Regions from separate parts of the Phreatobacter aquaticus genome, predicted to be linked through region 1. Evidence: predicted binding sites of a transcription regulator. Region 1 holds the regulator's gene; the other holds the start of a gene.

What was found. The regulator HrcA, encoded in region 1, represses chaperone genes, less so after heat shock. The targets are predictions, from matches to a motif close to GTTAGCACTCNCNNNNNGNGAGTGCTAAC.
Region 2: the regulator HrcA is predicted to act here: its motif matches at 5,617-5,645, upstream of groES (co-chaperone GroES).

The regions. Positions count from the first base shown of each region.
Region 1 is NZ_CP039865.1:1,337,254-1,345,620, reverse strand. Features, by position in the region: gene E8L99_RS06280 (hypothetical protein) at 1-345, shown strand, start outside; gene E8L99_RS06275 (alpha-ketoglutarate-dependent dioxygenase AlkB family protein) at 342-965, shown strand; gene E8L99_RS06270 (VOC family protein) at 974-1,414, opposite strand; gene hrcA (heat-inducible transcriptional repressor HrcA) at 1,449-2,531, opposite strand; gene rph (ribonuclease PH) at 2,668-3,381, shown strand; gene E8L99_RS06255 (non-canonical purine NTP pyrophosphatase) at 3,378-4,022, shown strand; gene hemW (radical SAM family heme chaperone HemW) at 4,065-5,228, shown strand; gene E8L99_RS06245 (ActS/PrrB/RegB family redox-sensitive histidine kinase) at 5,238-6,617, shown strand; gene E8L99_RS06240 (ActR/PrrA/RegA family redox response regulator transcription factor) at 6,685-7,245, shown strand; gene allE ((S)-ureidoglycine aminohydrolase) at 7,249-8,043, opposite strand; gene E8L99_RS06230 (MmcB family DNA repair protein) at 8,067-8,367, opposite strand, start outside.
Region 2 is NZ_CP039865.1:1,911,220-1,919,586, reverse strand. Features, by position in the region: gene E8L99_RS08960 (sulfite exporter TauE/SafE family protein) at 355-1,134, shown strand; gene E8L99_RS08955 (DMT family transporter) at 1,140-2,000, shown strand; gene E8L99_RS08950 (PaaI family thioesterase) at 2,002-2,484, opposite strand; gene E8L99_RS08945 (putative bifunctional diguanylate cyclase/phosphodiesterase) at 2,556-4,904, opposite strand; gene E8L99_RS08940 (MarR family winged helix-turn-helix transcriptional regulator) at 5,037-5,495, opposite strand; gene groES (co-chaperone GroES) at 5,714-6,004, shown strand; gene groL (chaperonin GroEL) at 6,060-7,700, shown strand; gene E8L99_RS08925 (DoxX family protein) at 8,070-8,367, shown strand, end outside.

The DNA of each region.
Region 1 (8,367 bases):
CCGGACCGCACGATCGAGGCCGCGCGCGGAACGGCCGATCGCCGCCAGAACGATGCCCGTCGCGTGCTGCAGGCCCGTTTGCGCACCACCCCGGAGGGTCGCACGTTCCTGCAGGAACAGGCCGGTTTTGGCGCCTTCCGCGAGCGCGTCTGCCGCAATTACGGGACGTCGGATATTGGCCCGGCCTTCTGTGCGCTGAAATATACCGAGGCGCGCAGTGCCGCGATCGAGGCCCGCATCGGCGCGCCTCAGGCCGAAGAGGGAGCGCCAGCCGCACGCCGCCCAGCGCGACCAAGGCCGCCGCCCGCTGCTCCGGTACAGCCCCCGCAGCCCGCCCAGCGATGAACGGCGTTCCGGTTGTTCCAGGCTGCGTCTGGTATCCCGGCTATTTCGACCTGGCGGCCCAGCAGGACCTCCTCGCTGCGCTTCGGCAGATCCTGCGGGACGCGCCGCTGTTCCAGCCGGTGATGCCGCGGACGGCCAAGCCCTTTTCGGTGAAGATGAGCAATGCCGGGCCGCTCGGCTGGGTGTCCGACGTCGCGGGCTACCGCTACCAGCCCCTGCATCCGGCGACCGGCAAGCCGTGGCCGGCCATTCCCGACGCCGCGCTTGATGTCTGGACGACCATCTCCGGCTATCCCCATCCGCCCGAGGCCTGCCTGATCAACTGGTATGCCCCCGGCACGCGAATGGGACTGCACCAGGACCGGGACGAGCAGGATTTCGACGCGCCCGTCGTGTCGATCTCGCTCGGCGAGACAGGGCTGTTTCGCATCGGGGGCACCAGTCGTGGCGGCAAGACCCTGTCGGTCAAGCTCGCGTCCGGCGATGCGCTGGTGTTCGGCGGCGAGGCGCGCCTCGCCTTCCACGGCGTCGACCGGATCATTCCGGGCACCAGTGGTCTCCTGAAGGATGGCGGCCGGATCAACCTGACGATGCGCAGGGTGAACCGGCCAGCCGCCTGAGATCGACGTCAGGCCTGCGGGACAGGCGGCGTCATCCAGCCGATGACCGAGCCCGAGGGGTCGGCAATGATCGCGATGCGGCCAACGCCCGGAATGTCGAACGGATCCTGCAGCAGCTGGCCGCCAGCGGCGGTGACTGCCTGGATGCGCTGGTCGACATTGTCGACCTGGATATAGCCGAGCCAGCCGGGCTGGGCTTCCGGGTCATCCGGTGGCAGGGACATGATGCCGGCAACCGCCGCCCCGTCGGGCGTCTTGGCGATCCAGTATTCCGAATCGGGAACCTGGAAGGCATCGAAGGTCCAGCCCAGGGTGCGGGCGTAGAAGTCCTTCGCCTTGGGAATGTTGTCGGTCATCAGCTCATTCCAGGCGAACTTGCCGTGCATCTCGATCTCCTTGGGCGATGGTTTGGCGGCCTTCAGGGCCGCATCCTGGCATTCAACCGGCATCCCGTGGCGATCCTGTGACGAACCTGACCAAGGGTCACTTGATCAGACGAGACATGATCTTGGCGGTATAGTCCACCATGGGAACGATCCGGGCATAATTGAGCCGGGTCGGTCCGATGACGCCGAGCACGCCGACGATGCGGCTCTGGCCATCGCGGTAGGGCGCGACGATCATGGAGGAGCCCGACAGCGAGAACATCTTGTTCTCCGAGCCGATAAAGATGCGCACGCCCTCCGCCGTCTCGGCCTGCCCGAGCAGATCGACGAGATCGCGCTTGGATTCGAGGTCGTCGAACAGGAGCCGGATGCGCTCCAGATCCTCCATGGCCCGGAGATCGCCGAGCAGGTTGGCCTGGCCGCGGACGATGAGCTGGCGGGCGCCCGGATCGCCGCCGGACCAGGACGCCAGCCCCGCCTCGACCAGTTTCTGGGTCAGACCGTCCAGCTCGGCCTTGGCGGAAGCGAGCGCGTTCTGCAGCTCGTCGCGCGCTTCCACGAGCGTTCGGCCCCGAATGCGGGCATTGAGAAAATTGGTCGCCTCGACCAGTGCCGAAGGCGGCAGGCCCATGGGGATCGGCACCAGGCGGTTCTCGACCTGGCCATCCTCCGAGACCAGCACGACGAGCGCACGCTCGGGCTCGATGCGGACGAATTCGACATGTTTCAGGCGGGCATTGGACTTCGTGGACAGCACGACGCCAGCGCCGCGCGACAAGCCGGACAGAAGCTGGGAGGCGTCGGCGAGAACGGTCTCAAGGGGGCGCGCATCGGCTGAGGCCGCGACCTGGGCATCGATCGAGCGGCGCTCGTCCTCGGCGAGGTCGCCGAACTGCATCAGCGCATCGACGAAGAAGCGCAGTCCGGTTTCCGTCGGCAGGCGGCCAGCGGAGGTGTGCGGCGCGAATATGAGGCCCGCCTCCTCGAGGTCCTGCATGACATTGCGGATCGAGGCCGGCGACAGCGTCATCGGCAGAATCTTGGAGAGGTTGCGCGAACCGACAGGCTCGCCCGTCGCCAGATAGCTCTCGACGATCTGGCGGAAAATCTCGCGGGATCGCTCGTCGAGCTGGGCGAGCGCTGACAGGGACGATGCGGAACGCGGAAATTCGGCGGACAAGGGGCAATACTCCACGCATGAACTTGGGCGGTCACGGCCCGATGATCAAGCGCTTGATGGCATTTGCAAGCAACCTTGCCCCCATGGGCGGCGACCTCTAGAACCGCCCGACCTTTGATCCAGCCGGGAAACTGCCATGCGACCCTCCAAACGCGCTCCGGATGTGCTGCGCCCCGTCTCGCTCGAACGTGCGGTCGCCCGCTATGCGGAAGGATCGTGCTTCGTGAAGTTCGGCAATACCCATGTGCTGTGCACGGCTTCGCTCGAGGAAAAGCCGCCTGCCTGGCTGCGCGGCCAGGGCCGCGGCTGGGTGACGGCGGAATATTCGATGCTGCCGCGCGCGACGCTGGAGCGGACGAGGCGGGAATCGAATTCCGGCAAGGTGTCCGGCCGGACCCACGAGATCCAGCGGCTGATCGGCCGCTCGCTGCGCACCATCGTCGATCTGCCCGCGCTCGGCGAACGCCAGATCACGGTGGATTGCGATGTGATCCAGGCCGATGGCGGCACCCGCACCGCATCCATCACCGGCGCCTGGGTGGCCCTGCACGACTGCATCGCCTGGATGCAGGCGCGCTCGATGGTCAAGACCAACCCGCTGAAGGACCATATCGCGGCCGTGTCCTGCGGCATCTACAATGGCACGCCGGTTCTCGACCTCGATTATGCTGAGGATTCGGAAGCCGAAACCGACGCCAATTTCGTGCTGACCGGCTCGGGCGGGATCGTCGAGATCCAGGGCACCGCCGAGAAGACGCCCTTCTCCGAGGATGAACTGATGCAGCTCCTGGCGCTCGCCAAGTCCGGCTGCGCCAGGCTGGTCGACCTGCAAAAGACGGCCGTGGCATGACGTCCCGTCATCTCGCGCCCGGAACGAAGCTGGTCATTGCCACCCACAACAAGGGCAAGCTCGCGGAATTCCGCGATCTTCTGCGTCCTTACGGCATCGACATCGTCTCGGCCGCCGAACTTGGGCTACCGGAACCCGAAGAAACCGGCACGCTCTATGCCGAGAACGCCGCGATCAAGGCGCGCGCCGCGACCACGGCCACCGGGCTGCCGGCGATCTCGGACGATAGCGGCCTCGCCGTCGATGCGCTCGACGGCGCGCCCGGCCTGTTCACCGCCGACTGGGCCGGGAACCCCCGCGACTTCGACGCCGCCATGGGCCGCGTCAATCACGAACTGGCCCTGCGCGGGATCACGACGACCGGCGCGCGCGCGCATTTCGTCGCCGCACTCTGCGTGACCTGGCCGGACGGCGATGAGGCGATCTTCGAGGGGCGGGTGTTCGGCACGCTGGTCTGGCCGCCGCGCGGTGCCGCCGGATTCGGCTATGATCCGATGTTCCTGCCCGACGGCCACCAGCGCACCTTTGGCGAAATGACCGCGACTGAGAAGCATGGTCTGCCGCCGGAAGGCCAGGGCCTGTCGCACCGGGCCCGCGCCTTCATCGGCCTTGCCCAGACGCTGCTCGCGAAGACGGCTTGAGAGACCTATCTTGAGCCGATGATGGGCAACACGATTCCAGGCATGGGCGGCAAGGGTGATCCCGGCTTCGGGGTCTATGTCCATTGGCCGTTCTGCGCGTCCAAATGCCCCTATTGCGATTTCAACAGCCATGTCCGGCACGCCGCGCCGGATCAGGAGCGCTTTGTCGCAGGCTTTGCGCGCGAGCTTGGTAGCGCTGCCGCACGGACGCCGGGGCGCACCGTCTCCTCCATCTTCCTCGGCGGTGGCACCCCGTCGCTGATGGAGCCGAGCACGGTCGGCGCCGTGCTCGACCGGATCGCCAGGCTCTGGACGATCTCCCCCGACTGCGAGATCTCGCTGGAAGCCAATCCGACCAGCGTCGAGGCCGAGCGCTTCAAGGGGTTCCGCGCGGCCGGCGTCAACCGGGTGTCGCTCGGTGTCCAGGCACTCAACGATACCGACCTCAAGAGCCTCGGGCGCATGCATTCGGTCGATGAGGCGCTCGCCGCCGTCGACATCGCACGGCGCCATTTCGACCGCTACTCGTTCGATCTGATCTATGCGCGCCCGGGCCAGACGCCCGAGGCCTGGGAGGCGGAACTACGCCGCGCCATCGGGGAGGCTGCCGAGCACCTGTCGCTCTACCAACTGACCATCGAGGCCGGCACGATGTTCGAGGCGCTTCACAAGGCCGGCAAGCTTGCCATGCCCGATCCGGACATGGGGCGCGTGCTCTATGATCTCACGCAGGAGATCTGCAACGCCGCCGGATTGCCGGCCTACGAGATTTCCAATCATGCCCGCCCCGGCGCCGAGTGCCGGCACAACATGATCTACTGGAGATCCGGCGATTTCGTCGGCGCAGGCCCCGGCGCGCACGGGCGCCTCACCCTTGGCAACGGCCGGATCGCCACCTCGACGGAGCGGCATCCCGAGACCTGGCTCGACCTCGTGGAGCGGCACGGCACCGGCATCATCGCCGAAGAACACCTGGTCCAGATCGAGAATGCCGACGAGTTCCTCGTCATGGGCCTGCGCCTCGCCGAGGGTATCGACCTTGCCCGCTACGAGGCCCTGTCCGGCCGCGCGCTCGACGACGGCCGGATCCGTTTCCTCGAAGCCGAGGGCCTGGTGTCCAGGCCCAGCGCCAACCGGCTCAAGGTCACGCCAGCCGGCTTTCCCGTTCTGGACGCCGTGGTGGCCGATCTCGCGCAGCAGGACTAAGCTCAACCCATGAAGCTGCAGCCAGCCCCGCCCTTTCCGTTCGAGCCGACCTGGCGCCGCAGCGTCCGGTTGGAAACGCTGCTGCGGCTGCGCTGGTTCGCGATTGTCGGCCAGAGCGCGGCGATCCTGTCCGTGTTCATCTTCATGGATTCGGCGCTGCCCATCGAATGGTGCATGATCGCGGTTGGCGCCTCGGCCTGGCTGAATATCTCGCTGCGCTGGCGCTATCCCGCAAACCACCGTCTGACCGCGCCGGAGGCCGGCGCATCGCTCGCCTGGGACATTCTGCAGCTGACATTCCTGCTTTCGCTGACCGGCGGGCTCGAAAACCCCTTCGCCTTCCTGCTGCTGGCGCCCGTCCTGATCTCGGCGACCGCGCTGCCCACCCGCATGACGGTGATCATCGCAGGGCTCGCCATCATCGGCGCCACCATCGTCGCGCTGTTCCATATGCCGCTGCCGTGGGAATGGCGCGACGAATTGCGGCTGCCGTCGCTCTATCTGGCCGGCGTCTGGGTCGCCCTCATGCTGTGCATCTGCTTCATCGGCATCTACGCGTGGCAGGTGGCCGAGGAATCGCGCCAGTTCAATGATGCCCTCGCCGCAGCGGAGCTTGTGCTCGCCCGCGAACAGCATCTCTCCCAGCTTGACGGGCTTGCGGCCGCGGCAGCCCATGAACTTGGCACACCACTCGCGACCATCGCGCTGGTCGCCAAGGAGCTCGCCGGGGAATTGCCCAAGGACGGGCCGATCGGCGAGGACATCAAGCTTCTGGGCGAACAGGTGAAGCGCTGCCGCGACATCCTGGCGAAGCTGAAGAGCCTGTCGAGCGGTGACGCCCCCTTTGACACGATGCCACTCGCCCAGCTGATCGAGGAAGTGGTGCAGCCGCATCGGTTCTTCGACATCCAGATCAATGTCAGCCTGCCCGAGATCCGCGAGGGCGAACCGGTTCTTCAGCGCAATCCGGGCGTTCTCTATGGCCTGGGCAACATCGTCGAGAACGCGGTCGATTTCGCGCGATCGGAGGTCAACGTGACCGCACGCTGGACCGAGACCGAAGTGACGGTGACCGTGATCGACGATGGCCCTGGTCTTGCGGCTGATGTCATCGACCGGATGGGCGAACCCTACCTCACACACCAGCGGGTGCGCGGCCGCCGCCGCCCTGGCATGAGCGACCAGCCGGGCGAGGAGCCCACGGGCCTCGGCCTCGGGGTGTTCATCGCCAAGCGCTTCCTCGAACGCTCGGGCGCCCGCATTGCCTGGCGCAACCGTCAGGCCCCGGAAACCGGCGCCATCGTCGAGATCATCTGGCCGAAATCGGCCTTTGACGGGATCAGTGAAACGCGGCCCTTTGCCGCGCCTCATCCGGCCACCGAGGCTTGAGCAACTGGCGGGACAGCTTAAGTAACGTCTGACAAGCGCGGCAATGCGCGCCATCGGGGGATCGTTGATGCCTGACCAGGAAACCGCAGCGGCGATGCTCCCTGCCGACCGCTCGCTGCTGATCGTCGATGACGACCGGCCGTTCCTGCAGCGCCTGAGCCGCGCCATGGAAGCGCGCGGCTTTGCCGTCACCTCGGCCGACAGCGTCGCCGATGGCCTGTCTGCCGTCGCCGCCAACCCTCCCGCCTTTGCCGTGGTCGACATGCGGCTTGGCGATGGCAACGGCCTTGACGTCATTTCGGCACTGAAGGCGGCCCGGCCCGACGCGCGCGGGGTGATCCTCACCGGCTATGGCAATATCGCGACCGCCGTCACGGCGGTGAAGCTCGGTGCCGTCGACTATCTCGCCAAGCCAGCCGATGCCGATGAGGTCTTCGCGGCGCTGATGGCGCTGGTGCGCACGACAACCGAGCTGCCGGAGAACCCGATGTCGGCTGACCGGGTGCGCTGGGAGCACATCCAACGCATCTATGAACTCTGCGGCCGCAATGTCTCGGAAACGGCGCGACGGCTCGGCATGCACCGCCGCACCCTGCAGCGCATCCTTGCCAAGCGGGCGCCGCGCTGAGCTCTAGAAGCTGATGTCGCGATTGACGTTCTTGTAGAGCAGGTAGGCGGCCTCGCCAAAGCCCGTGGGATAGAATTGCTGCGGGCAATAGGCGCCCATCCAGATGAAGTCGCCAGCCCAGATCTCGTGCCAGTCGCCAGCGAGATAGTACAGGCCCTGCCCCTCGAGCATGACCAGGCCGTGCTCCATGATGTGGGTCTCGACATCGGGGAAATAGGCGCCCGGCTGGAACGACAGGATGTTGATCTCCATGTCGAAGCGGAAGTCGCCGGCGCCGAGCAGCAGTTTCCAGTTGCGGCCTTCCGCGCCTGTCAGGTTGGTGGCCGGCACCTTGTCGCGATGGGAAACGATCGGGTCCGGCGGCGGCAGGCCGATCGATTCATAAGGCTTGGTCAGGCGCTCTACCCGGGCGGGGCCTGGGGATTCATTGCGCAGGCTGAAGCGTGTTCCCGGCGGCAGGTAGGCGAAGCCGCCGGCGGTCAGCTCCTGCGGCTCCCCATCCTCGACGTGGATCACCACGGTGCCTTCGATCACGAAGAAGAAGTGCTGCGGTTGTGCCAGGATCATCCCGCGCGTGCCGCCACCCGGCGCGATCGCCAGCAGAGCCTGTGCGAACTCGGCGCCCAGAGCCGGTGCCGCCTGGAAATGGACGACGGTCTGCTCGTAGTCCGGCAGCCTGCTCGACAGGATGCCTTCCGGCGGCATGAAGGCATAATTCGGCTTCACGACAGCGCGGCCATGGCCGATGGCGCCTGGTGGCAGATGGCCGGGCCGGAGGGAGAGCGCGTTCGGGTGCATGAGCGAACCTTTGGCTGGTGGTATCAGAATTCTTGCGGCAGGCGCGCCTGCGGGTCGTGCAGGATGGTCAGGCGGCTGGCGGCGGCGCGGGCAAAGCGCAGCATCATGACCTTGCGGGTGGGCGCCGGCAGCGCCGCCGCAACGCCCTCGCGGATGATCTCGGCACCATGGCCGTCGGCCAGGATCAGACCGGCATCTTCGGGCAGGACCTCGACCGGGAAATCGGGGGCCACCGCGAACAGCACGCGATCGGCATGGGCTCGGTAGTCGGCCCATTTGCGGTCGGCGCGGAAATCCTCGATCGACGACTTGATCTCGACGATC
Region 2 (8,367 bases), 570 kb from region 1:
TCGACCGAGGCGAAGCCGAGGGCGGGTGAGGGGCCGGGTGCCACTCATCCGGCTCGGAGGAGCCTGCCCCTCACCCGTCGCCTTTCAGGCGCCGACCTCTCCCCGCAAGCAGGGAGAGGTGAAGAGCGCGCCCGGTCGTTGGAGCCGCCGTATGAGGCAAAGAGCAGACCCCAAATATCGTGAACACGACCCCTCAGATCCGGTGCCTGCTTCACCCTACCCTGGAGGGGGAGGTGAACACGACCAGCATCAACCGATGAAGTGAACCTTCAGAAATGCCATTCCCTCTCCCGCATTGCAGCCGGTCCCGCCCCGCCCTTCCGTTCGCTCTCCCACCCCGCTAGCACTGCCGCCATGACCCTCGCCGCCTTCCCCCACGATCCCTGGTTCTATGCGATCGGTTTCCTCGCCACCTTCCTGATGGGGCTCGGCAAGGGCGCGTTCGGCGGCGGGCTGGCGATCCTCGGCATTCCTCTGCTCGCCCTCACCATGGAGCCGATCCCGGCGGCGGTGGTGACCGCGCTCCTGGTCGCCTTCATGGACTTTTTCGCGCTCGGCTCGTTTCCGCGCTCGGCCTGGTCGAAGCCCGATCTCGTCTGGCTGATCCCGGGCCTGATCGGCGGGCTGTTCGTCGGCTTTCTGGTGTTCGAACTGGTCGACAAGCGCTGGGTGGCGCTGGTCATCGCGCTGATCACGCTCGGCTATACGGTGCGCTATTTCGTCAAGCCGGCATCGGCCGCACCCGACTTGTCCGTTTCCCCCGGCTTCGCCCTGGTCGCCAGCGCCGGCGCCGGGTTCACGACCTATGTGGCCCATGCCGGCGGCCCGCCGCTCGCCATGTATCTCCTGCGTCGCGATCTCACCAAGTCGGCCTATGCGGCCACCACCATCGTGGTGTTCACCGTCGGCAACCTGATCAAGCTGCCGGGCTACGTCTATACCGGGCTCGACACGCCGGAGGTGTTCACCCAGGCGCTCGCGCTGGCTCCCATGGTGCCGGTCGGCGTGCTGATCGGCCGCAGGCTGCATGACAGCCTGCCCCGCGAGAAGCTCTATGGCCTCTGCTATGCGCTGGTCGGCCTTGCCGGCGCCAAGCTCCTCTGGGATGCGCTGCGCGCCCTGATCACCCCGTGAGCGTCATGTCCCCCGCCAGCCGCATGCCCTTTCTCGTCGCCGGTTTCGGCATCCTGGTCCTGTCGGCCATGGATGCGCTCATCAAGGGCGTGGCGACAGCCCATCCGACGCCGCAGATCGTGTTCATGCGCTTTGCCTGCGGCCTGCCCTGGGTTCTGCTGGCACTGATCTGGTTGCGCCCGCCAGCGCCAACCATGCCGATGGTCCGCGCCCACATGGTGCGCGGTGTGCTGGTGGTGATCACCGCCTTCCTGTTCTTCTTCGCGCTCGCCAAGCTGGAACTGGCCGAAGCGATCACCCTGTCGTTCCTGTCGCCGCTGTTCCTGGCCCTGCTGGCAGCGCTCATCCTGAAGGAGCCGCTGCGACCGGCGGTGCTCGGGGCCATCGCCGTCGGCTTCGTCGGCATGGGCGTGATCGTCGCCGGCAAGATCAATGGCGGTGGCACGCTCGACCTGCCGCGCATCCTCGGCATTGCGGCCGCAATCACCTGCGCGCTGACCTATGCGGCCAATCTCGTGCTGCTGCGCCAGCGCGCCCAGACCGACCCGCTGGGGCTGATCGTGCTGGCGCAGAACCTATTCCCGCTGATCCTGATCGCGCCCTTCGCGATCGCCGTCTGGGAGACGCCGGATCCGCGCTCATGGGTGCTGTTTGCCGGCATCGGCCTGCTCGGCGTGGTGGGCCATCTCAGCCTTGCCTGGGCGTTCAAGCACGCCAATGCCGGTCCGCTCGGCGTCCTGGAATATACCGCGCTGATCTGGGGCTCGGCCTTCGGCTATCTGGCCTTCGGCGAGGTGCCGGTCTGGACCACCTGGGCCGGTGCCGCACTGATCGTCGCGGCCTGCCTGGCGGTGGCGCGCAAATAGGTCAGGCGCGCGGCGGGCGGGCGTCGAAGATCATGCAGGTCTCGGTGCCATGGGCGATCAACCGGCCCTTGGTATCGATGAGCTTGGCTTCGGACGTCGCGATGGTGCGGCCGGAATGGATCACCACGGCCTCGCAGCGCACCAGCCCTGTTTCGGGCATCAGGGCGCGGACATAGTTCACCTTCATCTCCACAGTCGTGTAGCCCTGCCCCGCCTTGATCATCGTGTGGATGCAGCAGCCAAGCGCGGAATCGAGAATGGTCGCGGTCCAGCCGCCATGGACCGTGCCGAGCGGATTGAAGAAGGCGGCGGTCGGCGTGCCCTCGAACACGGCGCGGCCCGGCGCCACCTCGACCAGGGTGAAGCCCATGGTCTGGGCGATCGGCGGGCTCGGATAGCGCCGATCGATCATGCCCCTGAGGAAATCGATCCCGTCCTGTCCGGTGGCCTCGGATGTTTCAACAACGCCGTAGCGGATGGTCATGCGCGAACCCCTGTCGTGTAGCTGCACGATAAGGGTTGCTCCGGGCGCGTCAACCAGCCGTCGGGATGGGATCAGGCGGCGTGGGTGGTCGCGGGCGCGTCGGCGCTGCCATTGCCGAAGCCCAGGATGAAGGCGCCGACGTGATCGATCGGCAGGGCCTTGGAAAAGTGATAGCCCTGAGCCTGGTCGCAGCCGAGCGACCTGACCCAAGCCAGGTCCTCGGCGGTCTCGACGCCCTCGGCGGTGGTTTCGAAGTGCAGGCTTTTCGCGATGCCGACAATGGCCTCGACCACCGCCTTGCGGTTCTCGAAATCGGTGGCGCCCGACACGAAGGAGCGATCGATCTTGAGCTTCTGGATCGGAAAGCGCGTGAGGTAGCCGAGCGAGGAGAAGCCGGTGCCGAAATCGTCCAGTGCGATGCGCACGCCGAGCGCACGCATGTCCCTGAGAAAGCCGTCGCTTTCGGCGAGGTGGTTCATGAACAGGGCTTCGGTGATCTCAAGCTCGAGCCTGTCAGGCAGGAGACCGCTTGCGGCGAGCGCCTCCGCCACATGGTTGAGCAGCGCCGCGCTGCCGAACTGGGCGGGCGAGATGTTGACCGCCACGCGCATGTGCGCCGGCCAGGTCATTGCATCGCTGCAGGCCTGGCGCAGGACCCAGGCGCCGATGGACTCGATCAGGCCGGTTTCCTCGGCGAGAGCAATGAACGTGCTCGGCAGCAGCAGTCCGCGCTCGGGATGGTGCCAACGCACAAGTGCCTCGAAGCCGATGATGTCGCCCTGGCGCACGCTGACGATCGGCTGGTAGCCAATCCGCAACTGGCCGCCATCGAGCGCCAGCCGCAGATCCTCCTGCAGAAGCCGGCGCTCCTCCGCCTCGCGGTGCATGGTGTCGTCAAACACCACCGCCGTGCCACGGCCGGCATCCTTGGCGCGGTAGAGAGCGAGATCGGCATTGCGGATGAGATCGTCGATCGTATCGCTTTCGCCAGAACTGAAGGCGATGCCGATGCTGGTGCCGATGGTGATGCGCGCATTGCGGACGACCTTGGACCGGCCGACTTCGTTGATGATCCGCTGGGCGAGCGCCAGCACATCGCCGCGGCGGGCGAAATCGGTCACCAGCATGCCGAACTCGTCGCCACCAATCCGGCCGAAGATGACGCCTTCGCCAGCAAGGTGGCTGAGCTCGCGGGCGACATCGGTGAGTAGGGCGTCGCCGACCGGATGGCCAAGTGTGTCGTTCACCGTCTTGAACTGATCGAGATCGAGGCAACCGAGCGCGAAGCTGCTGCCATTGCGCCGCGCGATTTCCAGTCGCATCGCCGCCAGCTCCCGGAACCGCGTGCGATTGGGCAGGCCGGTGAGCATGTCGGTGCGCGCCATCCAGGCGACCTTTTCGCTCGCCTGCCGGGCCTCGGTCACATCCGAGCCGACGCCGCGCCAGCCGAGCAGCTTGCTGTCCTCGTCGTAGAGCGGCTTGGCGGTCAGCGTCCACCAGCGGGGGGTTCCATGGCAGTTGACCCTGAGGTCGAGGTCCCGGAATGGCTCGCACCGGGCAAGCTTGTCGTCGAGCGCGGCCCGCCCCTGGGGCTCGGCCAGCCCCTGCAGCTGGACGCCGGCCAGGGATTCTCCGCTTCTGCCGCAGACCTCGGCGAAGCGCGGAGAATGGCTGGTGACCGTGAAGGTGGTGTCGGTTTCGAACAGCCAGTCGGAGCTGTTCTGCTCGAATTCGTTGAGCAGCAGCTCGATGATCTCGCCCCGCTCCTTGAGCCGAGCCTCGGCCAGGAACTGATCGCGGAACAGCTGGGCCGATCCGGCGACGCTGCGGACAACGATCGCCGCATAGACGGACAGAAGGACGGTCAGCGCCAGCATGTAGCCGTTGCCGGTCTCTCCCAGGCCATAGGCCGCGCCTAGCGCCAGGATGGTGACATAGGCATAGGCGGCAGAGGGAATGGTGGAGAGGGCGAAGCCTCCCGCGCAGATCATGCCGGTGACCAGGCAGGCGATGACGAGTTGCCCTTCCAGCCCAATGTCGCGAAACCACAGGATCGGCACCAGCGCCCAGATCGATGCCAGCACGGCGGCATGGTGGGTCGCACGGCGAATGGCCCGAACCGACGCGGTCTTGCGCGGCTTGCGGGCCCGCTGCAGGAACCAGGCGCGCGTGGTGGCGACGACCATGGTCAGGACAATGATGCCCCAGCAGGCCAGGACCCAGGGATTGGCCGTTTGCCGGACAACCGCCACGACGACCGCCGCATTGATCAGATTGGCGGTCATGGTCAGAGGGGAATATCGCGCAACGGCATGAATTTGCGCGGCCCGCACGCGGCCAGCTTCCGGCGATACTACGTCACCACCATACCATTCGCCGGCAAAAGTGCGCCATCTGGAGATAGGATTGGTGGTCGTCACAGCAGCGGAATGCCCCTTACACTTCGGGAAGATTACGACCCCACTCTTAAGGAATGAAGAACACTATTGTCGATACTTTGTTTCTTTCCCTTACGGAACTTCTGAATTGGTAACACCGCACCAAGGGAAGGCTCAGACCTGCTGGGCCTTCAACGTCCTGCGGATCGCCCGCAATCCGTCACGCGTCTCGTGCCAGAGCGCGGCCCCGACCGCCTCCTCCATCTTGTCGTGCTCCGCCTGCCAGAGCGGAATGGCGGCGCTGAGCAGGCCAGCCCCCGTCTCCGTGATCCCCGGTTTCACCGCCCGTCCCGGCCCATGACTCGCGGTGACCAGACCGGCCGCCTCCAGGCGCTTGAGATTGCGGGTCATGGTCGTGCGATCGAGGGCGAGCGCCTCCGACAGCTGGGTGACGGAGGCCGTGTCGGTCGCGGCGAGCGCCGCCAGGATGTTGAACTGGGTGACCTCGAGGCCGAGCGGCGCCAGCGCCTTGTTGTAGGCGCGCGTCACCGCATGGGCCGTCATCCGGGTCTGGAAGCAGATGCAGGAGCGGGCGATCCGCGTCAGCGTCGCTTGGTCGGGCTTGGTCGTCATGGCGTCACGATTGGGCGAGACATTGGCTGCGTCAAGACAGGGCGTGCCGGTTAACGCCGATTAACCATCTTCACGAGTGTTCTTGACTCTTTTCACCACCCCACCTATCTCAGCGCCAGTCGTTAGCAGTCGCTTGAGGTGAGTGCTAACGATCCAGCCCAAGGGCTGCATCGACATTCCGCGGCCAACAGAGCCGCTCAGTCAGGGACCATCAACCCATGAAGTTCCGTCCGCTGCACGACCGCGTGGTCGTCCGCCGTCTCGAGGGCGAAGAGAAGACCAAGGGTGGCATCATCATCCCGGACACCGCCAAGGAAAAGCCCCAGGAGGGCGAGATCCTGGCCGTCGGCCCCGGTGGCCGCGACGAAGCCGGCAAGCTTGTTCCGCTCGACGTCAAGAAGGGCGACAAGGTGCTGTTCGGCAAGTGGTCCGGCACCGAAGTGAAGATCGACGGCGTCGACCTCCTCATCATGAAGGAGAGCGACATCATGGGTGTGATCGCGAAGTAATTCGCGAACCGCCCTCCCCTCGTAATCCCATTCATTCCGACAGGAGTTAGCCACAATGGCTGCTAAGGACGTGAAATTCGCCCAGGACGCGCGCGAGAAGATGCTGCGCGGCGTCGACATCCTCGCTGAGGCTGTCAAGGTTACGCTCGGCCCCAAGGGCCGCAACGTCGTCATCGAGAAGTCGTTCGGCGCCCCGCGCATCACCAAGGACGGCGTCACCGTCGCCAAGGAGATCGAGCTCGCCGACAAGTTCGAGAACATGGGCGCCCAGATGGTGCGCGAAGTGGCCTCGAAGACCAACGACCTCGGTGGTGACGGCACCACCACCGCCACCGTTCTGGCCCAGGCGATCGTCCGCGAGGGCGCCAAGTTCGTCGCCGCCGGCATGAACCCGATGGACCTGAAGCGCGGCGTCGACATGGCCGTGCTCGACGTCGTCAAGACGCTCGAGAAGTCCGCCAAGAAGGTGAAGTCCTCGGCCGAGGTTGCCCAGGTCGGCACCATCTCCGCCAATGGCGACGCGATCATCGGCGAGATGATCGCCAACGCGATGCAGAAGGTCGGCAACGAGGGCGTCATCACGGTTGAAGAGGCCAAGAGCCTCGACACCGAGGTCGACATCGTCGAAGGCATGCAGTTCGACCGCGGCTACCTGTCGCCCTACTTCATCACCAACGCCGACAAGATGATCGCGGACCTCGAGGATGCCTACATCCTCATCCACGAGAAGAAGCTTGCTGGCCTCCAGGCCATGCTGCCGGTGCTCGAGTCGGTCGTCCAGACCGGCAAGCCGCTGATCATCGTGGCTGAGGACGTCGAGGGCGAGGCTCTGGCCACCCTGGTCGTCAACAAGCTGCGCGGTGGCCTCAAGGTTGCCGCCGTCAAGGCTCCGGGCTTCGGCGATCGCCGCAAGGCCATGCTGGAAGACATCGCCATCCTCACCGGTGGTCAGGTCATCTCGGAAGACCTCGGCATCAAGCTCGAGAACGTCACGCTTGCCATGCTCGGCCGCGCCAAGAAGGTGCTGATCGAGAAGGAAAAGACGACGATCGTCGACGGCGCCGGCAAGAAGAAGGACATCGAGGCTCGCATCGGCCAGATCAAGGCGCAGATCGAGGAGACCTCCTCGGACTACGACCGTGAGAAGCTGCAGGAGCGTCTTGCCAAGCTCGCCGGCGGTGTTGCCGTGATCAAGGTCGGCGGTGCCACCGAGATCGAGGTCAAGGAAAAGAAGGACCGCGTTGACGACGCCCTCAACGCGACCCGCGCTGCCGTTCTCGAAGGCATCGTTCCCGGCGGCGGCGTCGCTCTCCTGCGCGCCAAGGCCAATGTCCAGAAGCTGAAGTCGGACAATGCCGACGTTCAGGCCGGCATCAACATCGTGCTGAAGGCGATCGAAGCTCCGATCCGCCAGATCGTCGAGAATGCCGGTGTCGAGGGTTCGATCGTGGTCAACAAGATCATGGAGAACAAGTCGCCGACCTTCGGCTTCAACGCCCAGACGGAAGAGTTCGTCGACATGCTCGACGCTGGCATCGTCGATCCGGTGAAGGTGGTTCGCACCGCCCTGCAGAACGCCGCTTCGGTGGCGTCCCTGCTGATCACCACCGGCGCCATGATCGCGGAGGCTCCGAAGAAGGAGTCGGCTGCTCCGGCAATGCCGGGCGGCGGCGGCATGGGCGGCATGGATTTCTGATCCAGCCCCTCTCGTCACAGATTAAGGAGAAGGGCGCCCTCGGGCGCCCTTTTTCGTTTGGAGCCAGTCTGGGCGGGCGAGGTCATTGCCGGGAGAGCGGACCTTCACCTCTTCCCGTGGGGGAGAGGTCGGACGCGCAGCGGCCGGGTGAGGGGGCGAACTGTCATCGGTGAGATCGAAAGCCCCTCACCCGCCCTCGGCTACGCCTCGGTCGACCTCTCCCCCACGGGAGAGGTGAAGATGTGCGCCTCTTGGACACCCGTTTCGGCCCTGTCCACGCGCGCAACCGTGATGATGCGAATCCGGTTGCGTCATGCCAGTCTCTCGCCGTCCGGCGCCCCGATGCCGGACCAAACGAGGGGAAGACCGATGTTCGACAACATCTTCGACAATCCGACGATCAACAACGCGGCCAAGCTTGCCGCGCGCGTGCTGCTGGCGATCATCTTCATCCTGGGCGGCTACAACAAGATCGTCGGCTATTCGGGCACGGCCGCCTACATGGCGTCGGCCGGCGTTCCGGGCATCCTGCTGCCGCTGGTGATCATCACCGAACTGGTCGGCGGCATCTGCATCCTGATCGGCTACCAGACCCGGCTCGTTGCCCTGCTGATGGCAGGCTTCACCCTGCTCACCGCCATCTTCTTCCACGGCCAGCTCGGCGTTC